DNA from 2 places in the Uliginosibacterium sediminicola genome. Region 2 is predicted to be linked to the other one. Evidence: riboswitches for the same ligand, from Rfam matches in the RefSeq annotation. Region 2 holds a riboswitch; the other holds the start of a gene.
What was found. Region 2 has a riboswitch for S-adenosylhomocysteine ahead of ahcY (adenosylhomocysteinase). Riboswitches for the same ligand answer to the same signal wherever they lie in the genome.
Positions count from the first base shown of each region.

Region 1: another riboswitch for S-adenosylhomocysteine. It lies ahead of metH (methionine synthase); the one in region 2 lies ahead of ahcY (adenosylhomocysteinase).

Region 1 covers NZ_JBDIVE010000001.1:175,975-190,901, reverse strand. The annotation lists gene metH (methionine synthase) at 1-1,834, opposite strand, end outside; S-adenosyl-L-homocysteine riboswitch at 1,940-2,050, opposite strand; gene ABDB84_RS00920 (branched-chain amino acid ABC transporter substrate-binding protein) at 2,288-3,391, shown strand; gene ABDB84_RS00915 (branched-chain amino acid ABC transporter permease) at 3,498-4,430, shown strand; gene ABDB84_RS00910 (ABC transporter permease subunit) at 4,464-5,588, shown strand; gene ABDB84_RS00905 (ABC transporter ATP-binding protein) at 5,585-6,355, shown strand; gene ABDB84_RS00900 (ABC transporter ATP-binding protein) at 6,348-7,082, shown strand; gene ABDB84_RS00895 (acyl-CoA thioesterase) at 7,120-7,617, shown strand; gene amt (ammonium transporter) at 7,755-9,422, opposite strand; gene glmU (bifunctional UDP-N-acetylglucosamine diphosphorylase/glucosamine-1-phosphate N-acetyltransferase GlmU) at 9,617-10,975, opposite strand; gene ABDB84_RS00880 (acetate/propionate family kinase) at 11,158-12,348, shown strand; gene queC (7-cyano-7-deazaguanine synthase QueC) at 12,373-13,053, opposite strand; gene ABDB84_RS00870 (hemerythrin domain-containing protein) at 13,183-13,596, shown strand; gene ABDB84_RS00865 (CBS domain-containing protein) at 13,564-14,010, opposite strand; gene ABDB84_RS00860 (RNA-binding S4 domain-containing protein) at 14,144-14,530, opposite strand; gene lysA (diaminopimelate decarboxylase) at 14,527-14,927, opposite strand, start outside.
Region 2 covers NZ_JBDIVE010000003.1:274,000-288,926, forward strand. The annotation lists gene ABDB84_RS08215 (GntR family transcriptional regulator) at 1-334, shown strand, start outside; gene hemA (glutamyl-tRNA reductase) at 685-1,953, shown strand; gene prfA (peptide chain release factor 1) at 1,950-3,035, shown strand; gene ABDB84_RS08230 (HemK/PrmC family methyltransferase) at 3,032-3,979, shown strand; gene ABDB84_RS08235 (MFS transporter) at 3,974-5,203, opposite strand; gene ABDB84_RS08240 (CoA-binding protein) at 5,207-5,629, opposite strand; gene ABDB84_RS08245 (lysophospholipid acyltransferase family protein) at 5,626-6,513, opposite strand; gene ABDB84_RS08250 (lysophospholipid acyltransferase family protein) at 6,510-7,373, opposite strand; gene ABDB84_RS08255 (ROK family transcriptional regulator) at 7,384-8,589, opposite strand; gene metK (methionine adenosyltransferase) at 8,931-10,097, shown strand; gene ABDB84_RS08265 (cyclic di-GMP phosphodiesterase) at 10,722-11,966, shown strand; S-adenosyl-L-homocysteine riboswitch at 11,985-12,081, shown strand; gene ahcY (adenosylhomocysteinase) at 12,192-13,595, shown strand; gene metF (methylenetetrahydrofolate reductase [NAD(P)H]) at 13,698-14,555, shown strand; gene ABDB84_RS08280 (OmpW/AlkL family protein) at 14,628-14,927, opposite strand, start outside.

The sequences.
Region 1 (14,927 bases), on a different contig from region 2:
GGTCGAGGTCGTCATACACGCCGAGCTGACCGGCGTTGACGATGCCCATGCTGAGGCCCGCCTTGATGGCGTGGTAGAGGAAGACGGTGTGAATCGCCTCGCGCACCGGGTCGTTGCCACGGAAGCTGAAGCTCACGTTGGACACACCGCCGCTGGTTTTGGCGTAGGGCAGGTTGGTGTGAATCCAGCGCACGGCTTCGATGAAGTCGACGGCGTAGTTGTTGTGCTCTTCGATGCCGGTGGCGATGGCGAAGATGTTGGCGTCGAAGATGATGTCTTCCGGCGGGAAGCCAATCGTCATCAGCAGATCGTAGGCGCGCTGGCAGATCTCGATCTTGCGCTGGTAGGTGTCGGCCTGGCCCTTCTCGTCGAAGGCCATCACCACCGCTGCCGCGCCGTAGCGCATGCACAGCTTAGCGTGATGCAGGAAGGCGGCTTCGCCTTCCTTCATCGAGATGGAATTGACGATGCCCTTACCCTGAATGCACTGCAGGCCGACTTCGATCACCTCCCATTTGGAGGAGTCGATCATGATCGGCACCTTGCTGATGTCCGGCTCGGAGGCGATGAGCTTCAAGAAGCGCTCCATCGCTGCCTTCGAATCGAGCATGGCTTCGTCCATGTTGATGTCGATGACCTGGGCGCCGTTCTCGACCTGCTGGCGCGCGACGGCGAGTGCGTCGTCGAAGCGGCCTTCGAGAATCATGCGCGCGAAGGCCTTGGAGCCGGTGACATTGTTGCGCTCGCCGACGTTCACAAACAGGCTGTCCTTGCCGATCGTGAAGGACTCCAGGCCGGAGAGGCGCTGGCGCACTTCGATGTCGGGGATCACGCGTGGCTTGATGTTCGCCACGACATCAGCCACCGCCTTGATGTGCGCGGGCGTGGTGCCGCAGCAGCCGCCGACGATATTGAGGAAGCCAGACTCGGCCCACTCCTTGATGTCGCCCGCGAGCTGCTCGGGCGTTTCGTCGTAGCCGGTGGGGGCGAGCGGATTCGGCAGGCCGGCGTTCGGGTGGGCCGAGATGTAGGTGTTGGCGACGCCGGAAATCTCGGCGACGTACTGGCGCAGTTCCTTGGCGCCCAGCGCGCAGTTGAGGCCGAAGCTGATCGGCTTGGCGTGAGCCAGCGAGTTCCAGAAAGCGGTGGCGGTCTGACCGGACAAGGTGCGGCCCGAAGCATCGGTGATGGTGCCGGAGATCATGATCGGAAGCCGACGGCCGAGGTCCTCGAACAGCTTCTGCACCGCATACACGGCGACCTTGGCGTTGAGCGTGTCGAACACCGTCTCGATCAGCAAGAGATCCGCGCCGCCTTCCATCAGGCCCTTGGCGGACTGGTAGTAGTCCTCGGCCAGCGCTTCAAAACTGATGTTGCGGAAGCCGGGGTCGTTGACGTCCGGCGAGATCGACAGGGTGCGCGAGGTCGGGCCGATGACGCCAGCGCAAAAGCGCGGCTTGGCCGGGTTTTTCGCGGTGTATTCATCACAGATCTCACGCACGAGCCTGGCACCCGCGACGTTGAGTTCGTAGGCAACTTCTTCGAGACCGTATTCGGCTTGCGAGACGCGCGTGGCGTTGAAGGTGTTGGTTTCGATGATGTCTGCGCCTGCGTCGAGGTAGGCGCGGTGCACTTCGCCGATGACCTCGGGTTTGGTGAGCAGGAGCAGGTCGTTATTGCCCTTGAGGTCGCGCGGGAAGTCCGCAAAGCGTGTGCCGCGATAGTCCGCCTCGCCGAGCTTGTACTGCTGGATCATGGTGCCCATGCCGCCGTCGAGGACGAGGATGCGTTCGGCGAGGAGCTGCTTGAGTTCTGTCGTGCGGTCGGCTTGCATGGGTATCTCCGGGCGTTGCATTCAGCGCTCAGGCAGACCGGCAAGGGTGTGGGGCCACAGGTGGCGTATGACAGGCTCACCGGCAATCCACACATGATCTGCATGAAGCGGTGAGCGCCGTTGAATCAGGCCGTCGCACAGCTTGGTGCGGCGGGGTCCGAGCCTGGGGTGGGGCCGCATGATCGATCGGCCTGCCTCGCAGCGCTCCTCGGACAGATGCGCATTCTACCTTTGCAGGCCTGGCGATGCCAGTTTTTGCAGCACCCGTGGGTGCCGCGTGCATACAGTTGGTGCTGGATCAAGAGTGGGCGCCGCAAATTGCGCGATGCTGCGGTGATCGACGTTCTGTTCATGCCGCAATTTCTGTAACATCCCTCTGCAGGTTTCAGCTCGGGGGCACGCAGGAGCTAGGCGGGTCTATCCGGACTTCAATTGTGTGTTGCGGAGGTGTTCATGAAGAAAACCATTATTGCTTTATCCGTACTGGCGATGGGCGCGGCGCAGGCCGAAGACCTGATCGTCAAGATTGGTAGTTCGGCGCCGCTCACCGGTGCTCAGGCGCATCTGGGCAAGGACACCGAAAACGGTGTGCGTCTGGCGATCGAGGACTACAACGCCAAAGGCGTGACGATTGCTGGCAAGAAAGTGAAGTTCGAGCTGGTCGGTGAAGACGACCAGGCTGACCCCAAGCAAGGCACTGCTGTCGCGCAACGCCTCGTTGATGCAGGCGTGAAGGGCGTTGTCGGGCACATGAATTCCGGCACCACGATTCCCGCTTCGCGCATTTACAACCAGGCCGGCATCGTCATGATCTCGCCCTCGGCTACCAATCCAGCACTGACCCAGCAAGGTTTCGAGAACGTCTTCCGCGTCATGGCGCATGACGGCAAGCAAGGCCCGGCGGCCGCCAAGTTCGCGCTCAGCAAGCTGGGCAAGAAGGTCGCCGTGATCGACGACCGCTCGGCCTACGGCCAGGGGCTCGCCGATGAGTTCGACAAGGCCGTCAAGGCTGGCGGTGGCACGGTGACGACGCGTGAATTCACGACCGACAAGGCAACCGACTTCCTGACCATTCTCACCAAGGTCAAGGCGCAGAACCCCGAGGTCATTTTCTTCGGCGGCATGGACCCGCAAGGCGGGCCGATGGCCAAGCAGATCAAGCAGCTGGGCATCAAGGCCACCTTCCTGATGGGGGACGGTGGGTGTACGCCCGAGCTGATCAAGCTCGCGGGCGATTCGATCACCGAAGGCAGTGCTTACTGCACCCAGCCTGGCGTGCCGCTGGATCAGATGACCCAGTTCCGTACGCGCTTCAAGAAGCGCTTTGATGCCGAGGTGCAGGCTTACTCGCCCTACGCCTACGATGCCGCTTCGGCGATCATCGAATCGATGAAGGCGGCAGGCTCGGTGGAGCCGGCCAAGTATTTGCCGGCGCTCAAGAAAATCCAGTTCAAGGGCGTCACCAGCACCATCAAGTTCGATGAGAAGGGCGATCTGAAGGACGGCGTGGTCACCGTCTACACGCTCAAGGCAGGCAAGTGGGAGCCGCTCAAGTAAGCGGTTTCAACGAGGGAAATGGCGCGGCATTGGTCGCGCCATTTTTTTGAGAGCAGCTTTCATCCACCCTTATTTTTCCGGGCTCGCTTCTTGCGAGTAGCCAAGCATGGAAACCCTACTGCAGCAAATCATCAACGGGCTGGTCGTCGGCAGCATGTATGCCCTGGTCGCACTGGGCTACACGATGGTCTACGGCATTCTTGGCTTGATCAATTTTGCACACGGCGATGTGCTCATGGTCGGTGCCTTGATTGCACTCCAGGCGATCAGCTTTGCCCAGCACACCTGGCCGAATCTCGGTGCGCTACCGACCCTCGCCTTCGGCATGGCGGTGTCGATTCCGGCGGCGATGCTTGTGGGCTATGTGATGGAGCGCGCCGCTTATCGACGCCTGCGCAATGCGCCGCGCCTGGCGCCGCTGATCACCGCCATCGGCGTCTCCTTCCTGCTGCAGACCGCGGCGATGATCATCTGGGGCCGCAATTACTACAGCTTCCCGCAGCTGATCTCGACGACGCCGCTGCAGCTGATCGACGGGGTGTTCATCACGCCGGTGCAGATCGTCATCGTGATCTCTTCCGGCCTGCTGATGCTGGCCCTCACTCTGTTGGTGAACAAGACGCGTATCGGCCGCGCCATGCGCGCCACGGCCGAGAATCACCGCATCGCGGCGCTGATGGGCGTCAATGCGAACGGCATTATCGCGCTGACCTTCGTGATCGGCTCGGCCCTGGCCGCCGTCGCCGGGGTGATGATCGCCTCCAACTACGGCATCGCGCACAGCACCATGGGCACCATTCCCGGTCTCAAGGCCTTCACTGCGGCGGTGCTCGGCGGCATCGGCAACCTGGCCGGCGCCATGCTTGGCGGCATCGTGCTGGGGCTGGTGGAGTCGATTGGCGCCGGCTACATCGAGCAGTTCAGTTTCGGCTTCTTCAATTCGAGCTACCAGGACATCTTCGCCTTTGTGATCCTGGGCGCGGTGCTGATCTTCCGCCCCACGGGACTGCTCGGCGAGCGTGTTGCGGATCGCGCCTGAGCGGGCGCACAGGGGACTTAAAAAAAGAAAATCATGAACGATCTAGCCAGTCTGATTCCTTACTTCAATACGCGTCATCCGGCGCTGGCGCGTTACATCGTGCTCGCCCTGATCCTGGCCGCGCCGCTGCTGGCCATCTCGGTCGGGCCTGCCTGGGTGCGCATCCTCGACTTTGCGCTGCTCTACGTGATGCTCGCCATCGGCCTCAACCTGGTGGTCGGTTTCGCCGGTCTGCTCGACATGGGTTACATCGCCTTCTACGCGGTGGGTGCCTACACCTGGGCCTTCCTCGCCAGTCCGCACTTCGGCCTGCATCTGCCGTTCTGGATCGTCCTGCCGGCAGGGGCGGCCTTTGCCGCGCTGGCCGGGGTGATTCTCGGCTTTCCGGTCTTGCGCCTGCGTGGTGATTACCTCGCCATCGTCACCCTGGGTTTCGGCGAGATCGTGCGCATCTTCATGAACAATCTGAACCACCCGATCAACATCACCAACGGGCCGCAGGGCATCAACATGCTCGACTCCCTGGTGATCTTCGGCTTCGATGTCTCCAAACGCATCCGCATCGGTGAGGATTTCTCGATCCATCCCTTGCTGGTCTATTACTACGTCTTCCTCTGCTTCGTCGTGCTCTCGGTGCTGCTGGTGCAGCGCTTGCAGGTGTCGCGCATCGGGCGTGCCTGGGCGGCGATTCGTGATGACGATCTGGCGGCCAAGGCGGTCGGCATCAATCTGCGCAACCTCAAACTGATGGCTTTTGCCATGGGCGCAACCTTTGGCGGCGTGGCAGGTGGCCTGTTCGGTGCGTTCCAGGGCTTCGTCAGCCCCGAGAGTTTCTCGCTGATGGAGTCGATCACCGTGCTGGCGATGGTGGTGTTCGGCGGCATGGGCAATATCGCCGGGGTGATCGTCGGCGCCCTGGTGCTTTCGTGGTTGCCCGAGGCGCTGCGCAGCTATGCCATCCCGATGCAGAGTGCGCTGTTCGGCAAGGTGCTGCTCGACCCCGAAATCCTGCGCATGCTGGTGCATGCGATGGCGCTGATCCTGATGATGATGTTGCGGCCCGCCGGCCTGATCCCTGCGCATTCGCGCTATTCGCGGCCGGAGTTGCTGGGGGTAAAAGCAGCTGAGTCGGACGTAAAGTCGGGAGGTGCCGCATGATCAAGCTGCTTGAAGCCCGTGGCATCAACAAGCGCTTTGGCGGCTTGCAGGCGCTCTCCGATGTGTCGCTGTCGATCAACAAGGGTGAGGTCTATGGCTTGATCGGTCCGAATGGTGCCGGCAAGACGACCTTTTTCAATGTGCTCAGCGGCGCCTATGTGCCGGACGCCGGCGAGTTCGTGTTTGGCGGCTCCGAACTTCCCTTTGGCGTGCCGCACGAGATCGTCGAGCGTGGCATCGCGCGCACCTTCCAGAACATCCGTCTGTTCCGCGAGCTGACGGCGCTGGAGAACGTGATGGTCGGCCATCACACGCGCACGCATGCCGGACTGTTCGGCATCCTCATGCAGAGCAAGCATGTGCGTGAAGAGGAGCGTGTGGTCACCGAGCGCGCCTATGAATGGCTCAAGTACGTCGGCATCGAGCGCTTTGCCAACACCGTGTCGAAGAATCTTTCCTACGGTGATCAGCGCCGCCTCGAAATTGCCCGCGCACTGGCCACCGAACCGCAACTGCTGGCGCTCGACGAACCGGCTGCCGGCATGAATGCGACCGAAACGGCGCAGCTGCGCAAGCTGATCGAAACCATCCGCCACGATGGTGTGACGGTGCTGCTCATCGAGCACGACGTCAAGCTCGTGATGGGCTTGTGCGACCGTGTCGCGGTACTGAATTTTGGACAATTGCTGATCGAGGATGTACCGGCCGTGGTGCAGCGTGACCCCGCCGTGATCGAGGCTTATCTGGGAGCAGGAACACATGCCTGATCACACCACTTCACCCCTGCTGCGCCTGTCGAATCTGCGTGTCTCGTACGGGCAGATCGAGGCCGTCAAAGGCATTGATCTGGAGCTGCACAGCGGCGAGCTGGTCTCGCTGATCGGCGCCAACGGTGCCGGCAAGACCACCACCCTCAATGCCATCGCCGGCATCCTGCCGATTGCCGAGGGCGAGCTGCTCTACGCGGGCGAGCGCATCAACAGCGTGCCGCCGCATCTGCGTGTCGTACGCGGCCTGGCCCTGGTGCCGGAAGGGCGGGGCATCTTCACGCGGCTGACGGTCGAAGAAAATCTGCGCATGGGCGCTTACATCCGCAGCGACAAGGCGGGCATCGAGGCCGATATGCAACACGTGTTCGAGATGCTGCCGCGCGTCAAGGAGCGCCTGCATCAGGTTGCCGGGACGCTGTCGGGCGGCGAGCAGCAGATGCTGGCGATTGGTCGCGCCTTGCTTTCGCGCCCCAAGCTGCTGCTGCTCGACGAGCCCTCGATGGGTCTGGCGCCGCTGTTCGTCGAGAAGATTTTCGAGGTCGTGCAATCGGTCGTGCGCGAAGGCGTGACCGTTTTGCTGGTCGAGCAGAACGCTAATCTGGCGCTGAAGTTTTCGCAGCGTGCCTATGTCATGGATGGCGGCCTGATCACGCTCTCCGGCACGGGCGAAGCGCTGCTGCATGACCCCAAAGTACGCAGCGCCTATCTGGGCGAAGCGGCTTGAGTAATCTGAGAAACGCTGAAGAAACGGAATCTGCCGCATGACTGAACACCTGCCTTCACACCAGCTGGCGATGACCGTGCTGATGACGCCTGATATGGCGAATTTCTCCGGCAATGTGCACGGCGGCGCCATCCTCAAGCTGCTCGACCAGGTGGCTTATGCCTGCGCCAGTCGCTACGCCGGGCGCTATGTGGTGACCCTGTCGGTGGATCAGGTGACGTTCCGCCAGCCGATCCACGTCGGCGAGCTGGTGACCTTCCTGGCCTCGATCAACTACACCGGCAATACCTCGATGGAAGTCGGCATCAAGGTGATTACCGAGAACATCCAGAGCCGTGTCGTACGCCATGCCAATAGCTGCTTCTTCACGATGGTGGCGGTCGACGAACAGGGCAAGGCGACCAAGGTGCCGCCGCTTACGCCCGTGACGCCCGACGAATGCCGCCGTGCCGAAGCCGCGCAGATGCGCCGCCAGCTGCGCCAGGAACTTGAACGTCGCCACCGCGAAATCAATAGCAGCGCCGCGTCAGCCTAGCGCCGCCTGCGCGGCAGGGAAGGCTGGCGAATAGCCTGGGAATCAAAGGGCCGCCGGATAAAGCTATGCAACAGCTTTTCCGGCGGCCCTGTCACGTGGGCTGTGCGAATGTTCGCCCGGTATGCGCTGAGGCCGGCTTACAGCACCTGTTCGCCATGCTGGGCGACATCCAGTCCGACTTGTTCGTCCCCTTGATCGACCCGCAGCCCCATGATCAGATCGATCAGCTTGAGGATCACCCAGCTGACGACGAAGGAATACACCAGGGTTGCGCCCACGCCCAGCAGCTGCACCTGCAGGCTGCCCTCGACGCCGCCGATCTGTTTGTCTGCGAAGACTCCGGTCAGCACGGCACCGACGGCGCCGCCGATACAATGCACACCGAACACGTCGAGTGAATCGTCATAGCCGAACATGCGCTTGAGTTTGGTCGAGGCCAGGCAGCAGGCCACGCTGCCGAGCGCGCCGATGATCAGCGCTGCCGTCGGGTCGACGAAGCCGGAGGCCGGCGTGATGGTCACCAGACCCGCTACGGCGCCGGTGGCCATGCCCAGCACGGTCGGCTTGCGATTGAGTATCCATTCGACCAGCATCCAGCTCAGGGCGGCCGATGCGGTGGCCAGCTGGGTCGCCAGCATGGCCATGCCCGCGCGCCCGTCGGCGGCGACGGCAGAGCCGGCGTTGAAGCCGAACCAGCCGACCCACAGCAGGGCGGCGCCGGTGATGGTCAGGCCCAGGTTGTGCGGCGCCATCGATTCGCGCCCATAGCCCAGGCGCGGCCCCATGACAATGACACAGGCCAGCGCGGCGATGCCGGCATTGACGTGCACCACCGTACCGCCGGCAAAATCGAGCATGCCCATGGTGGCCAGCCAGCCCGAGGGCTCCCACATCCAGTGGGCCACTGGCGCGTAGACCAGCACCGACCACAGCAGCATGAACCACAGCATCGCTGAGAACTTCATGCGTTCGGCAAAGGCGCCGCAGATCAGCGCCGGGGTGATGATGGCGAAGGTCAGCTGGTACATCGCGTACACCGACTCGGGGATATTTGGCGCCAGATGCGAGACCGACAGACGCCCGGCATCCTTGATGAAGACCAGGCCATCCATCATCACGCGGGTGTAGCCGCCCAGGTACGGGCCGCTGCCCGGCGTGAAGCTCAGGCTGTAGCCGCAGGCCCACCACAGCACGGTGACCAGGCAGGTGATGGCGAGGCTTTGCATCATCGTTGCCAACACATTCTTCTTGCGCACCATGCCGGCGTAGAACAGTGCCAGACCGGGAATCGTCATCAGCAGGACGAGGGCCGTGGCGCAGAGCATCCAGGCCGTGTCGCCGGTATTGATGCGCTCCTTGTTCACGGTGCCTGGCGCGCTGAGCGTTTCGGGGTCGGGCAGGGCTGGTGTCGCCGCCGCGGTGTCGGGCGCGCTGGCCGCCGGTGCGGCGGAGAGTTCGACCTGATCCGCGCCGCTGCCACCGGCCTCCATGGCATTGACGACCAGATTGACGCGCGGCTCTTTGATGCCGGCTGCGCTGAGGCTGTTGCGGATGCTGGCGGCGCGCAGCTGTGCCAGGTTGAGGCTGTCGCTGCCATTGTCGGCGGCATAGCTGAACATGCTGACTTCGGCGCTCGGCGTTTGCGCCAGATAGACCGCGAGGCTGCTCAGCGTGCTCATCGCTTCGAGCGTCAGCTCGGCTTTGCCACTCTCGAAGTTGATGCGGGATACGGGAAAACTGGCGGCCGATGCGATGCCGCTGAGAGCGGCGCACATCAGCACGAACAAGCGGATCAATCTGAGCATCACTATCCTCGTTTGCAAGAAGCCATCCCCGGAGCGCGCGCGCTGAATTGGGGCGGGGTGTTCAAGCAACAAGCAAGCCACGCTCAGGTTTGACGGGAGTGTGCTGTTTTGCCCGGATTTATTGGCTTGCCCTGGCGGACAAGGTGCAGCGGGTGCGTGCCATGCACGCGGCCGGTGCCCGCTGCCTTGAGGGCTTAGCTCTTTTTGACCGGGCGCTTCCAGCCGGGCAGGGTGACCTGGCGTGCGCGTGACAGGGTCAATTCCTTCTCGGGCGCATTGCGCGAGATGGTCGAACCGGCTGCGATAAAGGCGCCCTCGCCAATGCTGACTGGCGCAATCAGTTGCGAATCCGAGCCGATGAAGGCCTGGTCGCCGATGAGGGTGCGGTGCTTGTTGACGCCGTCATAATTGGCGGTGATCACGCCGGCGCCGATATTGACCTCGCGGCCGACCTCGGCATCACCGACATAGGCCAGATGGCCAGCCTTGGTGCCGTCGCCCAGGTGGCTGTTCTTGATCTCCACGAAATTGCCGACATGCACATCCTGACCCAGCTGGGTGCCGGGGCGCAGGCGGGCGAAGGGGCCGATGCTGCAATGCGTGTCGACCTGCGCGCCGTCGAGGTGGCAGAAGGGCGAGAGCTGGGTGCCGGCGGCGATGCTGACATTGCGCAGCACGCAGTAGGCGCCGATGCGCACGCCTTCGCCCAGTTCGACCGTGCCTTCGAAAATGCAACCGACATCGATCTCGACATCGTTGGCGCAGCGCAGCTCGCCGCGCACGTCGATGCGCGCCGGGTCGATCAGGGTCACGCCACCTTCGAGCAATCGATTGGCGATGTTGCGCTGGTGGATGCGTTCCAGCTCGGCAAGCTGCTGCTTGTTGTTGACGCCCAGCGTCTCCCAAACCGCTGCCGGTTGCGAGGTTTTGACCTGCACGCCATCGGCCACCGCCATGGCGATGATGTCGGTGAGGTAGTACTCGCCCTGCGCGTTGTTGTTCGACAGACGCGCCAGCCAGCCGCGTAGTCTGGCGACCGGCACGCAGAGGATGCCGGTATTGACTTCGCATATCTCGCGCTGCGCCGGGCTGGCGTCTTTCTCCTCGACGATGGCCAACACCTTGCCGGCATCGTCGCGCACGATGCGGCCATAACCTTTGGGTTCTTCGAGGGTGACGGTGAGCAGGGCCAGATGTTCGCCAGCGCTGGCCTGCACCAGTCCGCTCAGGGTGTCCGCGCGCGTCAGCGGCACGTCGCCGTAGAGGATCAGCGCAAGGCCGTGGTCGGCGATGTGCGGCATGGCTTGCTGCACGGCATGGCCGGTGCCCAGCTGCTGCGCCTGTTCGGCCCAGGCGAGGTCGGCATCGGGCAGGGCTGCGCGCACCTGATCGCCACCGTGACCGAAGACCACGCAGATGCTCTCCGGCTGCAGTGCGCGGGCTGTATTGATGACATGCTTGAGCATGGCTTGCCCGGCAATCGGTTGAAGGACTTTGGGCAGGCGCGAGTGCATGCGCTTGCCCTGACCTGCTGCGAGAATGATGACCTGCATGAACGGATCCGCTGGCGACGTCGAGCGCGCAATCTTATCACCGCGCAGCGTGGCGCCTGTGCCGTGCTGCACTGCCGCGTACTTTGATTCGTGTCATGATTGCTAGGGTTTACGATAGCTACAATGAATCATGCCCGGGTTGCCATGTCGGCGAAACCCGGCTCACAGGTTTCGAGGTTTTGATGAAAGCGCTACTGGTGATCAATGCGGGCTCTTCCAGCCTGAAATTCGCAATGTTCGAGACGCCCTTGACCGAAGGCGCTCCGTCCATCTTCCGCGGTCAGATTGATGGCATTGGCGCCGACATCCGCTTCGTCGCCAAGGACATTGACGGCAAGACCCTGCTCGACACCGAGATTCCGACGCCGGGCGCTGATCTTGAAACCGCGCATCAGATCGCGCTGGACCATCTGCTCGAATGGGTGGAAGGCCGCAATATCGAGCTGGAGGCCGTTGGCCATCGCGTCCTGCATGGTGGCGAGGATTACAGCGCACCGGTGCTGGTGACGCCTGAGGTGTTCGCCAAGCTTGAGACCTTCATTCCCCTGGGTCCGCTGCATCAACCGCACAATCTGCGCCCGATCCGCACGCTGGCCGCCAAGTACCCGAAGCTGCCGCAAGTGGCCTGTTTCGACACCGCTTTCCATCGCACCCAGCCCTGGGTGGCGCAGACCTACGCGATTCCGCGCAAGATCACGGCTGAAGGCGTCAAGCGCTACGGCTTCCACGGTTCCTCTTACGATTTCGTCTCGCGTCAGCTGCCGGCCCTGCTCGGCGACAAGCTGGCCCGTGGTGCGGTGCTGATCGCCCACCTCGGCAATGGTGGTTCGATCTCGGCGCTGCGCGACCTCAAGTGTGTGGCAACCTCGATGGGCTTTACCGCTGCTGAAGGCGTGATGATGGGCACCCGCACCGGCTCCATCGACCCCGGCGTGCTGCTGTACATGGTCGAACAACACGGTTACACCGCCGATGATCTGGTGCGTTTCATCTACAAGGAATCGGGCCTGCTTGGCGTCTCCGGCATCAGCCAGGACATGCGCACGCTCGAAGCCAGCGATGCGCCGGAAGCACGTCAGGCGATCGAGCTGTTCTGCTATCGCGTGGCGCGCGAGATCGGTTCGCTGGCGATGGCGGCAGGCGGTCTGGACGCGCTGGTGTTCACCGGCGGCATCGGTGAAAACGGCTGTGAAGTGCGCGCCGAGATCGTGCAATACCTCGGCTGGCTGGGCGCGGCGATTGACCCGCAAGCCAACAAGCAGCGCGGCAAGACGGCGATTGTGAGCAGTGCCGAGAGCAAGGTCACGGTCGCCGTGGTGCCGACCAATGAAGAGTGGATGATCGCTTACCACACCACCGCTCTGGTGGCGTAGCAAGCGTTCGGGCCCTGCGCGCGATCAGCCCTGATAGCGCGTCGGGTCCGCCAGTCCGGCTTCGGCAAAGCCTGCGCTGCGCAGGCGGCAGGAGTCGCACTGGCCACAGGCGCGGCCTGCCGCGTCGGCCTTGTAGCACGATACGGTCATCCCGTAATCGACCCCCAGACCAGTGCCCAGCTGGATGATCTCGGCTTTGGAGAGATCGATCAGCGGCGCATGAATCTGCAGTGACAAACCCTCGACACCGACCTTGGTCGCCAGCTGAGCCATGCGCTCGAAGGCGGCGATGAATTCCGGCCGGCAATCCGGATAGCCGGAATAATCCACCGCATTGACGCCGACATAAATGTGCTGCGCCTCAAGCACTTCGGCCCAGCCCAGCGCCAGCGACAGCATCACGGTATTGCGTGCTGGCACATAGGTGATCGGGATGCCCGGCTGGATGCCATCGACCGGCACGGTCAGCGAACTGTCGGTCAGCGCCGAGCCACCGAACTGCCCCAGATCGACATTGGCGACACGATGTTCGCGCGCCCCAAGGGCGGCCGCGACGCGCTGCGCGGCGTCCAGCTCGGCGGCATGGCGCTGGCCATAGGCGACCGACAAGGCATAGGTTTCGAGCCCGGCATCGCGAGCGATGGCCAGACAGGTTGCAGAATCAAGTCCGCCCGAGAGCAGGACAACAGCGCGATCAGATTTCATGGTGTAGCACGTGAAGGAACAGACATTCGAAGTAGCGATTATCGCCCACTGAGGGCTTGATCTGCCTCAATTAAGCCTATGTCTGGCGGCGCAGAATGGGGCCTCAAGAATACAAGCGAGGAGCGAGCCATGCTGGTTGCCGAACTGTTCGAAGACATGCACCGTCGCTGCGACGAGTTGCTGATGACGCTGGACAAGCTGGTGCAGCGCGAGGACTGGACGCAGGCCGAGGAGACCTATAGCCGCTTCCGCACTTCGATGCGTGCGCATTTCGAAGCGGAAGAAGACGAGCTGTTCCCCGCTTTCGAGCGCCTGTCCTTCGCTAACTCCACCTCGGTGGCGATCATGCGCCGCGAACATCATCAGATGAACGGGATGATGGATTACATGGGGGGCGCACTGGCCGTGTGCGATGTGAGCAGCTACCTCGGCGAATCCCTGCGCTTGCGCACCATGCTGGCCCAGCATGGGCGCAAGGAGGATTACCTGATGGAGTCGGTGTTCGGCCACTCAGGTGGTGAGATCACCCGCGATGTAACTTGAGAGCTGGGCAATCGTCTGGCGCTGTTCTTCCATGACGGCTTTGACGGCATCGCCGATAGTGACGATGCCGACCAGTTTGCCGTGATCGACCACCGGCAGGTGACGGAAGCGGTTCTCGGTCATGATGGACATGATGTCGTCGACCGTATGGTTGGGCGAGATGGTCAGCAGGTTCTGCGTCATCAGCTCGCCGATGCTTGATTCACGAGAGCTGCGGCCGCGCAGGATGACTTTGCGGGCGTAGTCGCGTTCGGTGAAGATGCCTACCAGACGCTCGCCTTCGAGCACCAGCACAGCGCTGATGTCGGCCTTGGCCATTAGTTCCAGCGCGGCATAGACCGAGATGTCCGGCGTGACGCTGAGGATTTCTGCAGATTTTCCGGCGAGTATTTCCTTGACTGTCGTGGTGCTCATGTTTGGTCTCCGTGGCGGCGGTTCATGAGTCCGGCAGCGGCTGTGCGCACGCATCAGCCAAACCAGAACATCGAGCACTCACACTAGCGCATGTGCATAGCCTGCGCAATCGGAGATGTTCCGTGCAGCGCAATCAGTCCCAGCGCACGCGCGTCATGGCGCGGCGGTCGCGCTTGGTCGGGCGGCCGCGCAGATCGTCGGCCGGTTCATGCTGCAGGCGCCGCTGTTCGATGCGTGCCTGCCGCGCTGCAATGCTCTCCGCCGTTTCCTCGTAGAGCGTGCGCGCCACGCTGGCCGGGCCGCGTTTGTCTGCCAGCGCCTGCACGATCAACACCCACTGCTGATCGCCGGCCACCAGCTCGATGCGGTCGCCGGCTTTAACATTGCGCGAAGGCTTGATGCGCAGCCCGTTGAGCTGCACATGGCCGCCTTCGATGGCGTCCGTCGCCAGCGTGCGCGTCTTGAAGAAACGCGCCGCCCACAGCCATTTGTCGATGCGTACGCCTTCCTCGCCACTCACGGCAATACGCGCTCCGTCGCAAACAGGCTGTCGATGCTCTCACGTGGGCGGATCAGGTGCAGCTGATCGCCATCGACCATCACTTCGGCGCAGCGGCCGCGGGTGTTGTAGTTGGAGCTCATGGTCATGCCGTAGGCGCCGGCTGAGAGAATGGCGATCAGGTCGCCCTCGGCGAGTGACAGGGCGCGCTCGTGGCCGAGGAAGTCGCCGCTTTCGCAGATCGGGCCGACGATTTCATAGGAGACCGGTGGCGTGTCGCGTGGCTGCACGGCCAGCATTTCGTGATACGCATCGTAGAGCGCCGGGCGCGCCAGGTCGTTCATCGCGGCATCGACGATGGCGAAATTCTTGGTCGCGCCGGGCTTGAGGAATTCCACGCGGGTCAGCAGCAAGCCGG
Region 2 (14,927 bases):
CCAGCTCGACGCCCTGCGCCAGGCTGCCGCAGCGTTTGATCAGGCGGTTGCGGAGCGCGACGTGGCACGCACCATGAGCTGCGACCGTCAATTCCACGAACTGATTGCCGACGCCTCGGGCAACCCCGTACTGATCGAAGTTCTGCGTGTGTTGCATGCGCGTTCGCAACGTTTCTGGGCGATCTCTTTGTCGGCGCCAGGTCATCTCCTTGAAGTGCAGCAAGAGCATCAGATGATCGTCGCCGCGCTGGCGGCTGGCGATGCGGAGGCCGCTGTCGCAAGCGTCGAAGGACACATCCTGTCGTTCCGCCGCTCTTTGCTGCAGGAGCGCTGAGCGAGCCGTTTGGCGCTCCATCCTGTCAGCGCATGCCTTGCTCCCGGCGCCTTGCCATTGGCGGGCGAGGCCACGCTAGGCGCCGCAGCAACAAAGGCGTGAGTCAATCAAGTGCATGGTTTGGGGCAGTGTCCCTTCTTTTGCATCAAGCTGGTGCGGGGGGCGTCAGCTTATCCCGTGCCTGCTCAAAGGCTGCGTCAAAGTGGGCCTGTGCTAAAATCCTGCCGCATCGCAGCGGGCCGACCTCCACCAGGCGTTGGCCCGTTTCATTTTCTGCCCTGCCGAACGAAGCTCCGCATTCCGTCCCAACCTGCAGGCAAGACCTGACGGATAATCGCCCGATGCAGCCCATGCAACTCGTTGCCCTCGGCCTCAACTACCAGACCGCACCTCTCGCCATCCGCGAGCGTGTGGTGTTCCAGCCTGAGCGCCTGGCGGCGGCGCTCTCTGAACTGGTCAGTCAGCCCTTCATTGCCGAGGCGGCGATTGTGTCGACCTGCAACCGCACCGAGCTGTACTGCGCGACCGAAGACGCGCAGAAAGCCGCCGACTGGCTGGCCAGCTACCACCGGCTGAGCCTGCCGGAGATCTCGCCCTACCTCTACACGCACCCGGACGCCGAGGCCGTGCGCCACGTCTTCCGTGTCGCCAGCGGGCTCGATTCGATGGTGCTCGGCGAGCCGCAGATTCTTGGCCAGCTCAAGGAGGCGGCGCGGCAGGCCGAATCCGCAGGCGCCCTGGGCAGCACTCTGCACCGCCTGTTCCAGAAGAGTTTTTCGGTCGCCAAGGATGTGCGCTCGAACACCGCCATCGGTCAGAGCGTGGTGTCGATGGCCGCTGCCGCCGTGCGCCTGTCCGAGCGCATCTTCGGCAGCATGCAGGAAACCCGTGTGCTGTTCATCGGCGCCGGCGAGATGATCGCCCTGGCCGCCGCCCACTTTGCCGCCACTGCGCCGCAGCGCATGAGCGTGGCCAACCGTACTTTCAGCCGTGCCGCGGATCTGGCGCAGCGCATCGGTGGCGATGCGATCGCCCTGTCTTCGGCGGGGGAGCGCCTTGATGAGTTCGATATTGTCATCTCCTGTACCGGCAGTCCGCTGCCCATCATCGGCCGTGGCATGGTCGAGCGCGCCTTGCGCGCACGGCGCCAGAAGCCGATGGTGATGGTCGATCTGGCCGTGCCGCGCGACATCGAGCCCGAGGTGGCAAAACTCTCCGATGTGTTCCTGTACACCGTCGATGATCTGGCGCAGATCGTCTCGCAGGGCAAGGCGACGCGCGAGGCGGCGGTGCAGGAAGCCGAGCAGATCATCAATGCCGGCGTGAGCAGCTTCGCGCAATGGGTCGAGGGCCGCGACGCGGTGCCGGTGATCCGCGCCCTGCGTGGCCATGCCGAGCAGCTGCGGCAGGACGAGCTGGCGCGTGCGCTGCGTGCGCTCGCGCGTGGCGACAAGCCCGAGCAGGTGCTCGAACAGCTCTCGCGCGGGCTGACCAACAAGCTGCTGCACGGGCCCTCGCAATACCTCAATCATGCCGATGGCGAAGAAGCCGCGCAGATCGTGCGCGCGCTGTTCCATCTCGATGCCAGCGCTTCGCCGGGTAACAAAGAACAACAATGAAAACCAGTATCCGTAACAAGTTCGAGCAGCTGCGCGAACGCCTCGAAGAACTCGACGCCCTGCTCGCCAGCGAAGGCGTGACCGGCGATATGGAGCAGTACCGCAAGCTCACCCGCGAGCATGCCGACATCACTCCGGTGGTCAAGCTGTGGCAGGACTTCCTGCGCGCCGAGGCCGACGAGAAGAGCGCTGAAGAGCTACTCGCCGACCCCGAAATGCGCGAGCTGGCACAAAGCGAGCTGAGCGATGCGCGCGAGGCGCAGACGCGCATCGAAGCCGAGTTGCAGATCGCCCTGCTGCCCAAGGACCCGAACGACGAGCGCAATCTGTTCCTCGAAGTGCGCGCCGGCACCGGCGGCGACGAGGCGGCACTGTTCGCCGGCGATTTGCTGCGCATGTACACGCGCTATGCCGAGCGCCAGGGTTGGCGGGTCGAAATCGTCTCGATGAGCGAGTCGGATCTGGGCGGTTACAAGGAAGTGATTGCCCGCGTGGTTGGCCAGGGCGCGTTCTCCAAGCTCAAGTTCGAATCCGGCGGCCACCGCGTGCAGCGCGTGCCGGTCACCGAGACGCAGGGCCGCATCCACACCTCGGCGTGCACCGTCGCGGTGATGCCCGAGGCCGACGAAGTGGCCGAAGTAAACATCAACCCGGCCGACCTGCGCATCGACACCTTCCGCGCCAGCGGCGCCGGCGGGCAGCACATCAACAAAACCGACTCGGCGGTGCGCATCACCCACATCCCGACCGGCATCGTTGTCGAATGTCAGGACGACCGCTCGCAGCACCGCAACAAGGCGCAGGCGATGAGCGTGCTCGCCTCGCGCATCATGGACGCACAAACCCGCGCCGCGCAGCAGAAGGAAGCGGCGACGCGCAAGAGCCTGATCGGCAGCGGCGACCGTTCCGAGCGCATCCGCACCTACAATTTCCCGCAGGGGCGCATTACCGATCACCGCATCAATGTCACGCTGTACAAACTCGACGCGGCGATGGACGGCGACATCGGCGAACTCATCGATGCGCTGATCACCGAGCACCAGACCGAGCTGCTCGCCGCGCTGACCGAAGACAACGCATGAGCCTGCCGGCCACGCTGGGCGAAGCGCTGGCCTGGGCGCGTGCGCGCATCGACGCGGTGGATGCCAAAGTGCTGCTGCGCGAAGCCAGCGGCGCCAGCGCTGCGGCCCTGGTCGCCTTTGCCGAGCGTGCACTGCCTGCCGAGGCGGCGGCACGCTTCGTCGATTGGGTCACGCGCCGCGAGGCTGGCGAGCCGGTGGCGCATATCCTTGGCTGCCGCGAGTTCTACGGTCAGCTGTTGCGCGTCACGCCGGATACGCTGATTCCACGGCCGGAGACGGAGTTGCTGGTGGAGTTGGCGTTATCCATGATCGCACCGCTCCCCCTCTCCCGGCCTGACGGCCACCCTCTCCCCCAGGGAGAGGGAACGGCAGACGCCGGGCCTGCTCGCAGCAGTTCCCTCCCCCCGGGGGGAGGGTGGCCGGAGGCCGGGAGAGGGGCGGGCGCCAAAGCTGCGCGTGTCCTCGATCTGGGCACCGGCAGCGGCGCCATCGCCATTGCCATTGCGCTCGCGAGCGAAGCTCAGGTCAGCGCCATCGACGCCTCGGCCGCCGCGCTGAGCGTGGCGCAAGACAATGCGCAGCGATTGTCGGCGCCAGTGCGCTACCTGCACGGCAGCTGGTTTGCGCCGGTCGCCGGCGAGCGCTTCGATCTCATCGTCACCAATCCGCCCTACATCGCGGAAGGCGATGCGCATCTGGCCCAGGGCGACGTGCGCTTCGAGCCGCGCAGCGCGCTGACATCCGGGGCGGATGGGCTCGACGATATTCGCCTGATCATTACCCAGGCGCCTTTGCATCTGAATGCCGGTGGGCTGCTGCTGATCGAGCATGGCTACGATCAGGCTGCGGCGGTGCGCGATCTGCTTGGCGCCGCCGGCTTCGGCCAGGTGCAGTCCTGGCGCGATCTGGCCGGCATCGAGCGGGTCAGCGGCGGCTGCTTATGAGATCCGCTTGACCTTGCTGCCCGCCCAGATGGCGAACAGGCCGATGGCGCAGGCGAGTACCCCGACCCATTCAAAGTGCAGCAGGCGGCCAGCTTCGTCGGTGCTGAGGATCAGGCCGGCGATAAAGGCTGCACTGCCCGAGCCGAAGTTCTGTACCGCAGAACTGAAGGCCATCACCCGGCCACGGAAGCGCGCCTCGGTGGAGGCGGTGGTCATCGCCATGGCGGGGATGAAACGGCCGCTGACCAGCACGAAGAACAGCATCGCAAAGAGCAGCTGCCAGGGCAGGGACAGCGGCAGGGTGAGGGTGACCAGCATCATCGGAATACAGGAGACGATGATCACGCAGCTGAGCACGCGGATATAGGGATACTTGTCGGTCAGGCGGCCGAGGATGGGACGCGAGATCAGGGTGCCGGCGCCGCCGACGAGGTAGATCCAGCTCAGCTGGGCCTGGCTTAGCCCGACATTGGCGACCAGCGCAGGCGCGATGTAGGGAATGATCAGGAAGCCCGAGAACATCAGCAGGAAGTTCAGCACGAAGGCACGCCAGTGGTTGGGCACGGCGAGCAGCTCGCGCCAGCTTTGCAGCAGGCTTTGCGCCGGCGCGTTGGCGCGTGCCACGAGGTGGCCGCGCACGCTGGGCACCCAGCGCCAGGCGACGACGCCGATGATCAGACACAGCACGGTAAGCGCCACGAAGGGCATGCGCCAGCCATAGTGCGCGGCAATGAACAGCCCGGCCGGCACGCCCGCCACGGCGGCCAGCGAAAAGCCCAGCATGACCACACTCATGGCGCGGCCACGGCGCTGCATCGGGATCACATCCCCGACGATGGCGAGGGTGATCGAGCCGAGCACGCCGCCGAACAGCCCGGCCAGCGCGCGCGCCGCGAGCAGGGCGGTCGGGCCGTGGGCCAGCGCACAGCCCAGGGTCGAGACGGCCAGGCCGGCAAAGGTGAATAACAGGGCGTGGCGGCGATCAAAGCGATCAGCAATGGCCGCCGCGAGCAGGGACGAAGCCGCCGCCGCGATGGCGTAAGCCGATATGACCAGGCCGAAATGCGCGGTGCCGATCTGCATCTCGCGCATCAGGTCGGAGGACAGCGGCATGATGATCATGAAGTCCACGATGGTCGTGAACTGCACCAGCATGAGGGTCCACAAAAGGATTCTTTCGGCCAGCGATTCCTCGCTGCCGACTGTGTTGGGGGTGGTTTTCATTTTTTATCTAAGAAAGCGCAGGGCGTCACGCCATACGCAGCGGTTCATGATGACTTCGATGCCCGCAGCTTGCGCACGCAAGGCCTCGGCCTCGTTGATCACGCCATCTTGCAGCCACAGGCGGGGGGCGCCGATGGCGATGGCGTCATCGACGATGGGCGCCAGCGTATCAGGATTGCGGAAAACGTCGACCAGATCGATGGCGAACGGGATCTCGCGCAAGCTGGCATAGGCTTTTTCGCCGAGCACTTCGCTGAGCAGCGGGCGCACCGGCACGATCTGCCAGCCAAAGTGGCGCTGCATGCTGGCCGCCACGCCATAACTGGGGCGCGCCGGATTGGGCGACAGGCCGACCACGGCGACGGTCTTCACCGTGCGCAAGAGTTCGGCGATGCGCGCCTCGTCAGGGTTGCGGAAGCGGCTCAATAGAATCTCGCCTCGCCTTCGGGCCGTGTCTTGAAGCGCTTGTGCACCCAGTAGTACTGCGTCGGACTCTTGCGTACTTCGGCTTCGATCCAGGCGTTCATGCGCGTGGTGTCGGCGACGATGTCCTCGGACGGGAAGTCTTGCCAGGGCGTGCCGAACTCAGCGACATAGCCTTGTCCCCAGGGTTTCATGCGCACCACCAGCGGCACCACCACGGCGTCGGCCAGGCGGGCGATGCGCGACAAGCCGGGAATGGTCGCCGTCTGCACGCCGAAAAAGGGCACGAAGATCGATTCCTTGGGGCCGTAGTCGAGGTCGGGCAGGTAATAGAACGGGCGGCCTTTCTTCATTGCCCGCACCGCGCCGCGAATGCCTTCCTGACGCGACAGCAGGGCCTGGTCGCGAAAGCGCGTGCGGCCGCGCAGCAGCATCTTTTCGAGCAGCTTGTTGAGCTGGGCGGCGTACATGCTGACGCAGTCGAGCTCCATCGCCATGCGGCTGCCGGCCATGTCGAGACCCACGAAGTGCGGCACCAGCATCACCACGGCGCGGCCCTCGGCGTGCAAGGCGTGAATCTGCTCGACGCCGCGCAGTTCGACGAGGCGGCGGATGCGTGCCTCGCTGGCCCACCAGATGATGCCGCGTTCGAGCATCGAGCGCGTCACCGCAACGAAGATCTGCCGCGTCATGCGCCGCCGCTCGGCCGTGCTCAGCTCGGGAAAGCTCAGGCGCAGATTGGTCATCACCACGCGCCGTCGCGGCGCCACCAGCACGTATAGCAAATGCCCGAGCAGCCAGCCGAAGGCGGCCTGCACAGGCAGCGGCAGCCAGTGCAGCAGCCACATGAAAGCGAGAAAGAGCGAAGTGAAGAAGTACGAAATCATTGCGCAGGCGGCGGTTCGGCACCAGCCGGAGTCTTGTAGCGGTTATAGCCCCACAGGTATTGCGTCGGGCATTTGAGGATCAGGGTTTCGATATTGCGATTGATGCTGTGCACGCGCTCTTCCAGCGTGCCGCTGGGCGCTTCGTCCGGGGTCTCGACATGGATACACCAACCCTTGCCGACAACGCGCTCGGCCCAGAACAGCACCACCGCAGCATTGCTCACCTCGCTCAAGCGGGCAGCGAGGGTCATGGTGTAGGCCGGTTTGCCGAAGAACGGCGACCACAGGCCTTCGCCCTTGCCCGGCGCCTGGTCCGGCAGCAGGCCGGTGGCTTCGCCCTGGCGCAGCGCCTTGATCAGGCGTCGCACACCCGACAGATCGGCGGGCGCCAGGCGGATGCTGCCCTGCTCGCGCCCGGCACGCAGGATCGGTTCGATCATCGCCTGCTTGGGCGGCCGGTAGAGCACGGTCATCGGCATGCGCTCACCGATGTAGAGCGAGATGATCTCGAAACAGCCCAGATGCGGGGTCAGCGCTACGATGGCCTTGCCCTCGGCACGCAGGGCCTCGACCTTGTCCCAGCCTTCAACCGCCAGGACGTGGCCGAGTACGCGCGCCAGCGGTCGCTGCCAGATATAGGGCAGCTCGAACATCATGCGTCCGGTTTCGGCAGCGGTGCGGCGGATTTCCGCAGCCTGCGGCGGCCGGCCGAGGCCTCGCGTCATGTTGGCGATCAGGCGCTGGCGATAACTGGCTGAGGCGTAGAGCACCAGCAGCCCGGCCGTAGCGCCGAGCCAGTGCAGTTTGCGCAGCGAGAGGCGGCCAAGCCAGCGGAACAGAAGCGGAATCAGTTTTTTCAAACGAGACGTCTCAAGCAAGGATGCTCAGGGAAGTGGGCGCTGTTTCAAGCGCCTCGCGTTCGATCGGGCAGCTCAGCAGCACGTGCAGCGCGGCCGCGGCGGCGCCCAGGGCGAGCGTATTGTGCGCCAAGCTTACCAGCTTGATGGTCTTGGCTGCGGAGTGGCGGCGCGCGCAGGCGCTCAGCATGGCCTGCGCCGAGGCCAGATACGGGCCGCTGAGGCGGAAGGCCGGCCCGCCGACCAGGATGTGGGAGGGGTCGAAGAGCCGGTCCAGGTCCGCCAGCAGGCGTCCGAGCTGGCTGCCGGCTTCACGCTGCACCGCATGGGCGGCTACCTCGCCGGCGGCGCTGGCCGCTTCCAGCGCGGCCAGATCCTGCCCGAAGGCGGCACACATGGCGGGCAGGGACATCAGGGTGTTGGCACAGCCACGCTGCCCACAGCGGCACAGTGGGCCATCGGCCTGCATCTGCAGGTGGGCGATGGAACCGGCGACGCCGTTGTGACCACGCAGGATGCGCTGATGGGCGACCACCGAAGCGGCCACGCCTTCGCCGACATGGACATACAACAGCGGGCCCTCACCCTCAATTTTTTCCCGCTCGAAGTGAAGGAAGGCGGTGCAATTGACAGCGCGTTCAAGTATCAGCGGCAGTCTGTGCAGCCCCGCGTCGGCGAGGCGGGCGTGCAGCATGTCGCGGATCGGCGCGTCGTGCCAACCGGTCTGTTCCGAGTAGCGCAACACGCCGCGTGCTTCGTCGACCGTGCCAGGCACGCCCAAGCCGATGCCGACGATCTGCTGCCGCGCGGGATCCAGTGTGGCCGCGAAACGGGTGATCAGTGCGGCCAGGGTGTCGAGCACCGTGCCGAGCTCGCGATCAGCCGGGGCGAGGAAAGTTTCGCGCAGTTCTCCACGCAGCGAGGTGGCCACCAGCTCGATCTGCTGGTTGTTGATACTCGCGCCGAGTACGAACTTGCGCGTCTGGTCCAGGTGCAGCGGGGTTGGGCGGCGGCCGGTGTGGGTCGGGGTCGGGGTGGGCGATTCGTCCAGCCAGCCCTCCTCGATCAGCGCTTCGACCAGATGGCCGATGGTCGATTTGGTGAGCCGGACGACGCTCGCCACCTCGCTGCGCGAAATGCCGGGATGCGCGCGGACGGCGCGCAGGATGGCCAGCTGATTGAGGCGCTTGACGAGCTGCTGATTGCCTGTGATGACCATTGAAATGACACTATGAACCGCGGGTACGGGGCTGTGCTGAAATCAGCTGGCTGCGGGAGCGGAACATGACGCTGGCCAGGCATCGCGGCTGGCCGCACTTGCAGGGCGCTGCGGCCGATCTTCTTATGGATCGCGCCCAAGGTCAATGCCGCTGCGCAAGCTTCTTGCGTGCGGCAGCGTGGCGAGCGTTATAATCATGCGAACCGCCGAGTTAAAACGACAACTTGCAGGGCGGCAAGTCTGGCTAGTGCGCCGACTCAAATACTGCTAAAGCGTCGCTTGCTCATACCCCGGAGCTGGCAGCGCGCCATCTACGGGGTTTTTCGTTTGCGGAGCACAATATGGCGAATGAATTTTTGTTTTCTTCCGAATCGGTCTCCGAAGGCCATCCGGACAAGGTTGCCGACCAGATTTCCGATGCGGTGCTCGACGCCGTGCTGTCCAGCGATCCGGCCGGCCGTGTGGCCTGCGAGACTCTGGTGTCCACCGGCCTGGTGGTGATCTCCGGTGAAATCACCACCAATGCCCACATCAATTACCGCGAGATCGCGCAGAACACGGTCAAGCGCATCGGCTATGACGATTCCGATATCGGTTTCGACTACAAGAGCTGCGCCATCCTCACCGCCATCAATCGCCAGTCGCCGGACATCGCACAAGGCGTCAATGAAGGTGAAGGCCTCGATCTGGAGCAGGGCGCAGGCGACCAGGGCCTGATGTTTGGCTATGCCAGCAATGAAACGGCGCAGCTGATGCCGCTGCCGATCTACTATGCGCACCGCATCATGCAGCGCCAGGCCGAAGTGCGTAAGGACGGCCGTCTGCCCTGGCTGCGTCCGGACGCCAAGAGCCAGCTGACCGTCAAATACGTCGATGGCAAGCCGGTGGCAATCGACACCGTGGTGGTGTCCACCCAGCATAGCCCGGACATCGAGCACAAGGAACTGAGCGAGGCGGTGATCGAAGAGATCATCAAGCCGGTGCTGCCGCCCGAGTTGCTGCAAGGCAATGTGCGTTACCTCGTCAATCCGACCGGCCGCTTCGTCGTGGGCGGCCCGCACGGCGACTGCGGTCTGACCGGCCGCAAGATCATCGTCGACACCTACGGTGGCATGGGCCGTCACGGTGGTGGCGCCTTCTCGGGCAAGGATCCGTCCAAGGTCGACCGCTCGGCGGCCTACGCCGGTCGTTACGTCGCCAAGAACATCGTCGCCGCCGGTCTGGCCGACCGCGTCGAAGTGCAGGTCGCCTACGCCATCGGCGTCGCCCGCCCGGTTTCGCTGTCGGTCAATACCTTTGGTACCGGCAAGATCAGTGACGAGAAGATCGTCGCCCTGATCGAACAGCATTTCGACCTGCGCCCCAAGGGCATCATCCAGTCCCTCAACCTGCTGCGCCCGATCTACTCCAAGACCGCCGCCTACGGCCACTTCGGCCGCGACGAACCGGAGTTCACCTGGGAAAGCACGGACAAGGCGGCAGCGCTGCGCGCTGACGCCGGTCTCTGAGCGAAGCGAAGAGGCCCGGGGCGTAAGCCCCGAGGCGTCCGTGCTTCGGGGAGTGCTGGCGTAGCCAGCGCGACCCAAAATGAGCTGAATGAGGGCCGCGAGAGCGGCCCTCGTCACGAGCAGAGCGAGTGGGCAGCGCTGCGCGCTGACGCCGGTCTCTGAGCGAAGCGAAGAGGCCCGGGGCGTAAGCCCCGAGGCGTCCGTGCTTCGGGGAGTGCTGGCGTAGCCAGCGCGACCCAAAATGAGCTGAATGAGGGCCGCGAGAGCGGCCCTCGTCACGAGCAGAGCGAGTGGGCAGCGCTGCGCGCTGACGCCGGTCTCTGAGCGAAGCGAAGAGGCCCGGGGCGCAAGCCCCGAGGCGTCCGTGCTTCGGGGAGTGCTGGCGCAGCCAGCGCGACCCAAAATGAGCTGAATGAGGGCTGCGTGAGCGGCCCGGATCTTCAGCGTGTGAGTGCGCTTGGATAGGCTTTTGTCGGTTCCAACCAAAATAAGCTGAAAAGGGTCGCGTAAGCGGCCCTTTTTCTCGTCCTTTCCGGTCTTGGGTGGCCGCTTGGCTTGCGTAAACTGCAGCATTCTTGGCTTCCTTCGCGTCGTCCGGGTGGCCGCAGGCCGCTCCTTTCAGTCATGCTCAAGCGCGTTCGTTGTGATCAGCTCCGTGTTGGAATGTTTCTTCATGAACTTTGTGGTTCCTGGATGGATCATCCGTTCTGGCGCAGCGCGTTCCTGCTCTCTTCGCAGCAGGAGCTGGACAGTCTGCGCAATAGCGCAATCCGCGAGGTCTGGATCGATACGGCCAAAGGCCTGGATGTGGCGGCCGATGAGACCCCGCCCGACGAAGATCTGGCGAGTGTCGAGCGGGCAGTAGAAGTCGAGTTGCTTGAGTTGGCAGAGAGTCCGGCCGTGCCGGCGCCGTGCTCGATGGCGGAGGAATTGCAGCGCGCTTCGCGCATCTGTCGCAAGGCCAAGGATGCCGTGCAGTCGATGTTCAGCGAAGCACGCATGGGCAAGGCGCTGGACACGGCGGATGCCTTGCCGCTGGTGGAGGAAATCTCCAATTCGGTGATGCGTAATCCCGGCGCCCTGATCAGCCTGGCGCGCCTGAAGACCAAGGACAACTACACCTACATGCATTCGGTGGCGGTCTGCGCGCTGATGGTGGCCTTGTCGCGCCAGCTCGGGCAGGACGCCCAGCAGACGCGTGAGGCTGGCATGGCCGGCTTGCTACATGATCTGGGCAAGATGTGGATTCCGCCGGAAATCCTCAACAAGCCAGGGCGGCTGACGGATGCCGAGTTCGATGTGGTGCGCCGTCATCCGCTGGAAGGCTGGCAGGCTTTGCGCGAGGCGCAGGGGGTGAGCGAAGTCACCCTCGATGTCTGCCTCCACCACCATGAAAAAATGGATGGCAGCGGCTACCCGCATCACTTGCCGGCCGCGCAGATCAGCTTGTTTGCGCGCATGGGCGCGGTCTGCGATGTGTATGACGCGATTACCTCCAACCGGCCCTACAAAAAGGGTTGGTGTCCGGCCGAATCGCTGCGCAAGATGACCGAGTGGTGCAAAGGGCATTTCGATGAAGACATCTTCCACGCTTTCGTGCGCAGCCTCGGCATCTACCCCATCGGTTCCCTGCTGCGTTTGAAGTCCGGGCGCATTGCCGTGGTGATCGAGCAGTCCGGCACGTCCTTGCTGGCGCCCATCGTGCTGGCTTTCTTCTCGACGCGCAGCAATGCCCGCATCATCCCGGTGATTGTCGATCTGTCCGAGAAAAGCTGTCGCGACGGCATTGCCGGGCGCGAAGATCCTGCGAAGTGGAACTTCCCCGACCTCGATGCGCTGTGGCTGGGAGAGATGGCAAGGATCACTTGAGGCGGCTATAATCCGATTTCTTCCGAGGAGCGCTGCGAGAAGGCGGAGACGCAATCCACCCTCCCAGGCTCGGAACCTGGCCCTGTCCAGGCTGTTTCAACTGCGCTCACCTGTCAAACCGTGCCGGGCACGGGGACGGAATCGCTGGCCCGCGCTGGCACTTCCTCAGGTGAGCCGCATCGCAAGCTCCCCTCCCTCCCGGCCACACTGTTCAAGGAGAACACCGTGGCTGAAAATTTTTCCGATTACGTCATTGCCGATCTCAAGCTCGCCGACTGGGGCCGCAAAGAGATCCTCATCGCTGAAACCGAAATGCCGGGCCTGATGGCCATTCGCGAAGAGTTCGCGAGCACGCAGCCGCTCAAGGGCGCGCGCATCACCGGCAGTCTGCACATGACGATCCAGACCGCCGTGCTGATCGAGACGCTCACTGCGCTCGGCGCTGAAGTACGCTGGGCCTCGTGCAACATTTTCTCGACGCAGGACCATGCGGCGGCGGCGATTGCGGCGGCCGGCATTCCGGTGTTCGCGGTCAAGGGCGAGTCGCTCACCGAGTACTGGGATTACACGCACCGCATTTTCGAGTGGGCCGATGGCGGCTACTCGAACATGATTCTCGATGATGGCGGCGATGCAACCTTGCTGCTGCATCTGGGCGCCAAGGCCGAGAAAGATCTGTCGGTGCTGGCCGATCCGAAGTCGGAAGAAGAGACGATTCTCTTTGCCGCGATCAAGGCCAAGCTGGGGCAGGACGCGAGCTGGTACTCGACGCGTCTGGCACAGATCAAGGGCGTGACCGAAGAGACCACCACCGGCGTGCATCGTTTGTATCAGATGCATCAGCGTGGCGACCTCAAGTTCCCGGCGATCAACGTCAATGACTCGGTCACCAAGTCCAAGTTCGACAATCTCTATGGCTGCCGTGAATCCCTGGTCGACGGCATCAAGCGCGCCACCGATGTGATGATTGCCGGCAAGGTTGCCGTGGTGTGTGGCTATGGCGACGTGGGCAAGGGCTCGGCGCAGGCGCTGCGCGCGCTGTCCGCCCAGGTCTGGGTCACCGAGATCGACCCGATCTGTGCCCTGCAAGCGGCCATGGAAGGTTACCGCGTGGTGACCATGGAGTATGCCGCCGACAAGGCTGACATCTTCGTCACCACCACCGGCAATTTCCACGTCATCACCCACGAGCATCTGGTGGCGATGAAGAACAATGCCATCGTCTGCAACATCGGTCACTTCGACAACGAGATCGATGTCGCTTCGCTGGAAAAGTACCAGTGGGAAGAGATCAAGCCGCAGGTCGACCACGTGATCTTCCCCGACGGCAAGCGCATCATCCTGCTGGCCAAGGGTCGCCTGGTGAATCTGGGCTGCGCCACCGGCCACCCCAGCTATGTGATGAGCTCCAGCTTCGCCAACCAGACCATCGCGCAGATCGAGCTGTTCACCAAGACGGCGGAGTATCCGGTGGGCGTGTACACCCTGCCCAAGCATCTTGATGAAAAGGTCGCCCGTCTGCAGCTGAAGACGCTCAACGTGCAGCTGAGCACGCTGCGTCCGGACCAGGCGGCCTACATCGGCGTGCCGATCGAAGGTCCGTACAAGGCCGATCATTATCGCTATTGATTGACTGAGCGAGGGGCGGGGAAGCAGTGCTGTACGGCTGCCTTGCCCGTCCTTTCCTTCTCCGAATTTCATTTCGGCTCACGAAATGATGGACACGCTACGATGAACTCCCCACTCCCCACTCCTCACTCCGCGCTGCAATTTAGCGTCGAGTTCTTTCCGACGGCGACGCCCGAAGGCCTCGTCAAGCTGCGTGGCGTGCGTGACCAGCTCGCTGCACTGGGCCCGGAGTTCTTCTCCGTGACCTATGGCGCCGGCGGTTCGACGCGTGACCGCACGCTGCAGATCGTGCGCGAGATCCGTGCTGCAGGGCTGGATGCCGCACCGCATCTGTCGTGCATCGGCGCCACCGAAGCGAGCATCCGCGAACATCTGGCCGAGTTTCGCGAAGTTGGTGCCAAGCGCATTGTCGCGCTGCGTGGTGACTTGCCTTCGGGGATGGCCGATCCCGGCGAATTCCGTTATGCCAGCGAACTGGTGGCCTTCATCCGGCGCGAGTCGGGCGATGAGTTCCGCATCGAGGTCGCCGCCTATCCCGAGGTACATCCGCAGGCGCGCAGCGCAGCCAGCGATCTGCAGGCCTTCCTCACCAAGGTGCGTGCCGGCGCCAATTCAGCGATCACGCAGTATTTCTACAATGCGGATGCCTACTTCCGCTTTGTCGACGAAGTGCGCGCTGCCGGTGTCGACATTCCCATCGTGCCGGGCATCATGCCGATTGCCAGTTTCAGCAAGCTGGCGCGCTTTTCCGAGAGCTGTGGTGCGGAAATTCCGCAATGGATGCGCCGCCGCTTCGAGGCTTATGGTGATGATGCCGAAAGCATCCGTGCGTTCGGGCTTGATGTGGTCAGTCAGCTGTGCGAGCGTCTGCTGGCCGGCGGTGCGCCAAGCCTGCATTTCTATACGCTCAACCAGGCCAATCTCACCACGGCATTGATTGAACGCCTGCAGTCGAAGTAAGCGCCACCACAAAGAAAAAGCCCTCGTCGCTGGCTGCGCAGCGACGAGGGCTTTTTGCTTTTCTGTGCCGGCTTAGAAGCGGTAGCCGAAGCCGATGCCGAACAGCAGCGGATCGACATGCAGGGTGCCGACCTTGTTGCCATTGGCCTTCACATCGGTCGCGATTTTGACCTTCTTGACGTCGAAGTTCAGCGAGGTCTGCTTGGTCAGCGCGACATCGAAACCTGCTTGCAGCGCGTAGCCGAAGCTGTTCTTGTCGATGCTGAAGCCGTCCGGCAGGCTCACGCTGGAAATGCGCGTGTAGTTCAGGCCCGCGCCCACGTACGGCCGGAACGAAGATTCGGGCGTGAAGTGGTATTGCAGGGTGAGTGT